DNA from 2 places in the Shewanella sp. SP1S1-7 genome. Region 1 is predicted to be linked to the other one. Evidence: riboswitches for the same ligand, from Rfam matches in the RefSeq annotation. Region 1 holds a riboswitch; the other holds the start of a gene.
The links. A riboswitch is a leader RNA that binds a small molecule or an ion and turns the genes downstream of it on or off. The one in region 1 is predicted to bind thiamine pyrophosphate.
Positions count from the first base shown of each region.

Region 1 (4,220 bases):
GGATGTTGATTGAACCCATAGCTGAGAAATTTGCTGCTAATGTTAACGAAGTTGCATCAATCTTTTCATTGCTCAATGGTGGTGCACTCGCGGGGACGATTGCAGCATTTTTCTTTATTGAAAAAATGGGTATCAAAAGAATGACCTTGATAAGTTACAGTCTGGTTGCTCTTTCTGCTCTGGCTTTACATCTAACCAATTCCCTACAAGTTGTGATGGTGGCAATGACCTTGATTGGTTTTTGTGGCGGTATCGGTCTATGTATTGCTGGTACGATTGTGGTGTCTGTGTGGCAAGAGAAATTACAAAGCACAATGTTAGTAGTGCAGGATGCGACTTTTAATATTGCAGGTGTTATTTTTCCATTGATAACAACTTATGCATTAACAAGCTCACTATCATGGAGTTATAGCTATTTAGCTGTAGGTTTGGTCGCGTTAGGTACCGTCATTATTACATTATTCACTAATTTTTCTATATGTGAGCAGTCTTCTTCAACAGAAGATAAGCAACAATCTGAGTGGAATTTTGGAATTATTAGCGGGGGTATTGGATTATTTTTAGGGATGCTCGCATTATATACATTTTTAACTTGGGCACCTTTATTTGTAAAACAAAAATTTGATATTCCGTTTGAAGAGGCGGGTAATATTATTACCCAGTATTGGTCCGCTGCGCTAATTGGTGCCCTAATTTCGACTGTGATTGTGACTCGTGTAAAAATTCACCATTTCTTAGTTGGTATTATTGCTTTAGCTATGGTGCTCACCTCTGCCATTGTCAGTACCAATAATCTTAATTGGATAGCTTATTTAACCTATGGTTACGGTTTTGTGTGTGCCGCGCTTTATAATGCATTTATTGCTTATGGCGTGTCTTTTGTAAAAAAAGCCAGCAGCAAAAATGTGTCATATATTCTTATTAGCGGAAGTGCAGGGGCGATGTTTAGCCCAGCCATCAGTTCTTTCTTTGAACGTATTATCGGATTACAAACAGTGATGTATGTGATTCCTTTGCTTTACGCAGCGATATTTATGTTATTGATCGTTTCAAGTCGGATGAAATCGGCTATGGAACAACACTCGCCATCGGTAAGTTAATTTACCTGTGCATCCATCCCACACTCGGTTGTTAAATTAAGTCGAGTGTGGGTTATGCTGAAAGCGATTATATGCCTGCTTCAACAAATTTCTTGAGTGCGTTGAGATCACAAATCCGAATGCCATCTTTTTTCCGCTCAATTAAGCCTCGTTCCTCAAGATTTTGTAGTGCCCGACGGTAGACTCGGTCGGTAGTACCAAATCGTTCAGCCTCTAAATAGCGTTTACTAAAGCCATCTACGGGCAAGTCATTTAAGTATTCATGGTAAATATCAAATGCCACGTTATAACTGATGGGATAGAGCAGTCGCCGAGTAAAAATATCCACTGTGTCTTGGTAGTCAATCGCAATTGCACTAGCGAAAAATAGCGCGAGTTGAGGGTGTTGACCGAGGTAATGTTGCAGTTTTTCAGCGCTAATCAACGTGATTTCTAAGGGTTCACTGGCAATAATGTCTAGTTGACAGTGGTACTGGGTGAAGAACTCCATTTCGCCAAACAGCTGTGAATCACAATCAATAGTACCTAATTGAAAACACCGACCATTTCTCGCGGTATGGCCGAGTGATACGCGACCTTGCTTCACCAATACAAGTGATGCCATCGCTTCCCCCTGCGTCATGAGGTGAGCGCCTTTTTTGAGCATTTTTATTTCGCTGATACAGCTAAGTACAACCGCTTCAATAAGTGGATAGTCTTGCTCCCATCGCTGGCTATAACGTCCTTTCGATAAAGGTTTTAGCTGCATCGACTATGATCCTCTTACTGTTTTCGAAATTGCGACCTTCTATAGCATTATCATGATAGGCGGTCAAATGGACGAAAGGATTTAGGCGGCTACTAAAGATATTTTCATCATACGAACTGAAGGGCCGTGGTTTTCGCGACATTTAATTGAATCGCAGAGATAAGAGTGCCCACTTTTTATTTCCGTCATGTATACTAGGCGCCGCCAAGGGGTGTTTGCAGCGAATGAATTTACGTTGATTACTGCAAACTGAGATGTCAGCTGACGAACCCTTAGAACCTGATCCGGCTAATACCGGCGTAGGAATGGGCCAATTAACAGCACACTTCTGAATCGCTTATTCGTTGCCGGATCTCAAACATTATATTTGAGGTCCTATGTCAAACCGTAAAACGTCAAACCGTCATTCCCCGTTTTTAACCCGAGCGCCACTGGCATTAGCCATTGCTGCCGCGCTGAGCACTGCTGCATTTGCACAAACCGACGCTATCGATAAACCCGATCCCAGCACTGAGATGGAAGTCATGGTAGTGACGGCGGATTTTCGCAGTTCAAGCTTAGAAAAAATGCCTTCAAGTATTACCGTTATCGACAGTCAAAAAATTCAAGATGAAAGCGCGCAGCATTTCGAGGATGTGCTTAATTCTATTGCTAACTTTAACTGGTCAGGTGGAAGTTCGCGGCCAAAATATTTTCAAATTCGCGGTGTAGGTGAGCAAGAGCAATACCAAGGTGCGCCTAATTCTTCTGTGGGTTACATCATTGATGATATCGATTTATCCGGTATTGGCATGGTGTCGAGCATGTACGATCTACAGCAAGTCGAAGTGCTGCGTGGACCACAGGGCACACGTTATGGCGCCAATGCTTTAGCGGGACTGATTTATCTGAAAAGTAACGATCCCACCGATGTGTTTGAACATGGCGGCGAAGTCTCGTTAGGCGATGATGATTTACGCACGTTTAGCGGTTTCAGTTCAGGCCCATTAACGGATTCTGGCAAGCTGCTTTATCGTGTGTCACTGCAGCAACATCAACAAAATGGCTACCACGACAACCTCTATTTAGGCCGTGACGATACCAATGGCCGCGATGAGTTCAGCGGTCGCGCTAAGCTGCGCTGGTATGCGACTGACGATTTGCAGTTTGATTTAACTGTGCTGCACGCCGATTTTGATAATGGTTATGATGTGTGGAGTTTAACCAATTCACCGACCCAGACGACATCGGATCAACCGGGTGTCGATAGCCAGCGCACCACAGGCGCGGGTTTTAAAGCGACCTATTCCGGCGCCGCAACCTTTGAGCTAACCTCGTTAACGTCCTTTGCGAATACCGATCACCATTACAGTTACGATGGCGATTGGTCGAACCCAGAGTATTGGGCTTCTAAGCAATGCAGTGATGACGATGGCAATCTGGCGCCGTGCCAATATGATTATTTTTGGGATAAAACTGGCCAACGTAAAACCGTGTCGCAAGAGTTTCGCTTAAGTTCTAACGAGCAGGGCCGAATCTTTGCGGACAGCACAGATTGGTTGCTTGGTGTGTACGGCATGAATCTGAAAGAAGATAACCAATTGTATTCTGAATACAATACTTGGCCGGATGAAGTCTTAGACTCTGAGTATGAAGCGACGAACTATGCCTTGTTTGGTCAGCTCGATACGGATCTGGGCTCAGATTATGCCTTATCTGTTGGTTTACGTTTAGAGCGCCGCAATAGCCATTACTCAGATACGAATAACGATAATTTCGACCCGAGCGAAACCATGTGGGGTGGGCATATTGCAGTGAGTAAAGTGCTGAATGACTCACACAACGCATATGTCCGTGTCGCGCGCGGTTACAAGGCGGGCGGTTTTAATATGACTTTGCCTGTCGAACTGAACGATAAAAAAGAGTTCAGTACTGAGACGCTTTATAACTATGAAATTGGCCTTAAATCCCATTGGCTCGCAGGGCTTATCGATACTAATCTGGCGCTGTTCTATATGGACAGACAAGATCAACAGGTGGCGGCATCCCAGCAAGACCCTGATAAACCACAGCGTTTTATTTTGTTCACCGAAAACGCAGGCAGTTCGAATAACTATGGTGCTGAGTTAGATGCGACCTGGTATGCCACGGATAATCTACAAATTTACTCAAGCTTAGGTTGGTTAGAAACCGCCTACGGCGATTATCAGTATCAGGACAAATATGGCACTGAGGTGGATTTAACTGGCCGTGATCTGGCCCATTCACCACACTTTACCTACAGCCTTGGTGGGACTTATCGTGCCAATTCGGGTTGGTTTGCTAACCTAAACTTAAGCGGTAAGAGCGAGTTTTACTATTCAGACAGCAATGAATCCCGTTCTGAACCCTAC
Region 1 is NZ_JAUOEU010000043.1:7,081-11,300, forward strand. Features, by position in the region: gene tsgA (MFS transporter TsgA) at 1-1,100, shown strand, start outside; gene Q4Q49_RS20780 (Crp/Fnr family transcriptional regulator) at 1,168-1,848, opposite strand; TPP riboswitch at 2,046-2,171, shown strand; gene Q4Q49_RS20785 (TonB-dependent receptor domain-containing protein) at 2,226-4,220, shown strand, end outside.

Region 2 (4,220 bases), on a different contig from region 1:
ACATAACACAACATAGCACAGCCGTACCAAGCAATCATGGCCGCGCCTATGCCGGAGGTGAAATGATCATACCCAGGTGCGATATCAGTGATTTGCGGGCCAAGCGTGTAAAACGGCGCCTCATCGCAGTGAGCTAACTGCTTGTCCATGTTCTCTTTAATGAGCTGCATCGGGATATGTCCCGGCCCTTCGATAATGGTTTGTACATCGTATTCCCACGCGATTTTGACTAGCTCACCTAAGGTTTCAAGCTCTGCAAACTGGGCAGCATCATTAGCGTCGGCAATCGAGCCTGGACGCATACCATCACCTAAAGACAGGGATACATCGTAGGCAACGCAAAGCTCACAGATCTCACGAAAATGGCTGTAGAGGAAGTTTTCCTTGTGGTGACTCAGGCACCATTTGGCCATAATTGAACCGCCGCGGGAAACGATCCCAGTAACGCGTTTAGCCGTCATCGGCACGTAACGCAGCAGCACACCAGCATGAATAGTAAAGTAATCAACACCTTGCTCAGCTTGTTCAATCAAGGTATCGCGGAACACTTCCCAGGTTAAATCCTCTGCCACGCCGTTCACTTTCTCCAGCGCTTGATAAATCGGCACTGTGCCAATGGGCACTGGCGAGTTACGGATGATCCACTCGCGGGTCTCGTGGATATAACGCCCCGTGGATAAATCCATGACAGTATCTGCCCCCCAACGGGTTGACCAGACGAGCTTTTCCACTTCTTCCTCGATGGATGACGTCACCGCAGAATTACCAATATTGGCGTTCACTTTCACCAGAAAGTTACGCCCTATGATCATAGGTTCGGCTTCGGGATGGTTAATATTCAGCGGAATAATCGCGCGGCCACGGGCAACTTCGGCGCGGACAAATTCTGCGGTAATCGGTTCGCCGACTAAGGCACCAAAAGCTTCGCCCTTGGCTTTACGATTGAGGATTTCATCCTGTACTTCGGCAAGTGCCATGTTCTCGCGGATCGCCACATATTCCATTTCGGGCGTGATAATCCCTTGACGGGCATAGTGTAATTGGCTGACTCGTTTGCCCTGCAGCGCTCTACGTGGGCGGACAATGGCACTCGAGCCAGCCTCAAAACGTAGATGGTCTAAACCGTCGTCAGCGAGTCTTTGTTGGGTAAAGTCTGAGGTCGCGCAGGGTAATTGCTCTGTATCGTTGCGGGCTAGAATCCAGTTTTGTCTTAATTTACCAAGGCCTAGACGCACATTGATGTCGGCCTCAGGATCGGAATAAGGTCCGGCGCAATCGTACACGCGAATTGGCGGATTTTTTTCCATGATAGGCGCATCATCTGTACCGCCGACAAGGATGTCAGTCTGCAGGATTTGCCGCATGCCAACGCGTATATCGACACTGGAACCTTCGAGATAAATCTTTTGTGAATTAGGATGTTGCAGCGGCGCTAACGTATCGATAAAGGCTTGGGCCTGCGCGCGGGTTTCGCGGCGACTCGGCGCCTTAGGCACGATTGATTGACTAGACTCAGTCGATTTATTAGGCACTGTCGATTTATTAGGGATTGTCGACTCTGGCGCTGTGATTTCTATTGCATTGGCAGCTACAGCTGGGTTTTGGTTTGAACTGGACATAAGCAATCTCACGTTAAAAAATGGAGTTGCTTGTCTGGAGAATTGAGTTGTTGATAGCTGGACATGGCAATCAATTTTTGTGGCCAACACTGGCTTCAAAAATTGAGTTACCCTGCTCAATAACAATTAAATCTAAACATTAAGGCTTAAAACTCTGCTGAGTAAACAGGTGTTCAAGCCGTCTATTTTGGCGATTTAATGTGTGTTATTACGCTTGTTTCCTTCGCAGGTTTTAACCTGATCAGGTTCAACGGATCCCGAATAAACGGTCTCAGCCAAGAGGCACTCCGACAAGATGAGTGCGCAGTATAGACAGAAGCGGCAGCAACAAACAAGGAAAAAAGTAATTAAAAACCTTAACTACCAATCCAAAATAAAGACTCACAATCTATTGTTTTTAATTGAAAAAAATTAAGTAAAACTAAAAAATTTATAATTGGCGTGAAAATAAATCATAAAAGAAAGTCACTATTTATGGGGTTTGAGCATCATTTTGTTTAATCGAGATTGAATGGCATCATCAATAGCTTGATTGATTTTTTTGCCACTGCAGTCAAATGGGAAACCTAAATTTTCGGCGTAAGGATTAACTTGAGTGCCGACTTGTACCACGCGATAACAAGTATCCCCTTTACGCACAATACGATTTGGATCTAAGGGTAAATCTAGGCTCGTTGTGCCACCGAAATCATCGGCGTTAGGGACAAATAACACTTCCATCTCAGGGCTCATTTCACTCATATTCGATTTCCGGGTGAATTTATCGGCCTGTTCAATGACGAGATCATCGAGCGCTTGCTCGCGCTGACGTTCAAAATATTGCTGGGTGAATAAACTCATGCTTGAGCTTGTCGCTATTGTGCTCTCACCTTCTGCTGCGGGCGAGCTCTTAGCGCCAAGCTGCGGCTTTATTTCTGTGGTATCAAGCGTATTAGTTGGTTTTTTTGCCGTCACTTCCGCGGACTGTACTTCACTTTGGGCACTTGATTGAGATTGGCTCGATTGAGTGATGTCCGGTTTAACCGTATCTGGCTTCACTTTTCCCTGATCTACTTTTTCAGGCATGACCTTTTCAAGTATTGGCAGAGGCTTAACTTGAGTTTGAGGCGTGGGAACAGTTGTAGGCGTAACAGAACTTGTCATCTCAGTCTTATCCACGGCCTTGCTCTCTGTTTCTAGCGCAGCGCTTTCAGCCTTCTCTACCGCGGGAGCATAAATAAAGTAAGCTTTAAGCGCCGTCACTTTAGGGCCCCGACTTTCCGTTTCCGTTAATCCAAAGGGATTTAACTGTGGGCGCCACAAAATGCAGATAAGTAAAAATAAACACGTATGCACTAAGAGCACAAAAAATAGCAGGCTTAATCCTTTGAAATATGGCTGACGAGTACGTAACCCCAATCCTTGAGCACGGGTTTGTATTGTCCTAGACAGTTCAAGTTTGGATTCAGATTCAGAAACCAATTTATCTTGATCTTGATGTTCAGTATGGATTTCTTGCAGTACCAAATCTCGGGTTTTAACTTGAGCGATGCCTTTGATGTCATGCTCAGTGACTAAAAGGCCTGCACCGCGATTGAACGCTGACGGCTCGGCAGCAGTGGTAAAAACAGGCGTTTGTGCAGTATCCAGATCAACGAAGTGATGATCAAATGCAATAAAAGTCTCGCCTTCTGGCGATGTGACCGAAAAAAGCAAAGCACTATCAGTATCATCTCCAATCGCTATTGCTGTAGGAGATACTGTCAATAAAGGCACGGCTTTGGGTTGACGTTGAAAAGGCAAAATCCATCCTTAGGTTTTGTGTAGTCTCAATTGATTTCGATGATGCTTAACGTGGAACAATTACACTCAAATCCAATATCAATCCAATATCGAGTTGCTGAATATTGAAAGAGAATTATCCAATGATTGCATTTACTTGCGAGTACTCAACGCAGATTAGAGGAGGCAAACAGGGTAAAGTTCAACGCGAATGCAACACGTTACAAGCGCAGTGCTTACGCTAATGCTTAGTAAGACACTTGTCAGTCGAGACAAATAAGGCTGGGAATTGAGATCACAATCGCGCTAAATTGATGGGAAATGGCTTGTTAACTCTTACGTCTTGAAGCGGATAACATCATCAATGCGATACGCTGACGGGAATGCAAGACGGCGTAAAAAAGATAAAAGGTGAAAACAATAGAAGCCAATCACGAAATTTAAGCTTACAAGTGTGCGCTTAAATATGGTGATTTATTTTCCTAACTGATAGACTTAGTCATTATCGTTTGCGAGTGTGTATCTACCATGTCGAGTCAAAGTGTTATCGAACAACAAAACCCAGCTAAAATCCCTGCTAATTCTGGGCCTTATAGTATTAAAGAAGAGATCGCTAATAGCGTATCCCATGGCTTAGGCGTCATAGCAGGCATAGTGGCATTGGTACTGATGTTACTCAAAGGGCAAGATCATCTAACGCCAATTCAACTAACAGGCGTTGCCATTTATGGTGCGAGCATCATAGTGCTTTTTCTATGCTCGACCTTATACCACAGCGTTAGCCATTCAGGCTGGAAACATAAACTTAAGATCGCCGATCACTGCGCAATTTACTGCTTG
Region 2 is NZ_JAUOEU010000001.1:287,375-291,594, forward strand. Features, by position in the region: gene thiC (phosphomethylpyrimidine synthase ThiC) at 1-1,619, opposite strand, end outside; TPP riboswitch at 1,821-1,919, opposite strand; gene Q4Q49_RS01240 (hypothetical protein) at 2,088-3,401, opposite strand; gene trhA (PAQR family membrane homeostasis protein TrhA) at 3,909-4,220, shown strand, end outside.
Region 2: it holds a riboswitch for thiamine pyrophosphate, as region 1 does, so the genes downstream of both, thiC (phosphomethylpyrimidine synthase ThiC) here and Q4Q49_RS20785 (TonB-dependent receptor domain-containing protein) in region 1, are expected to answer to the same signal.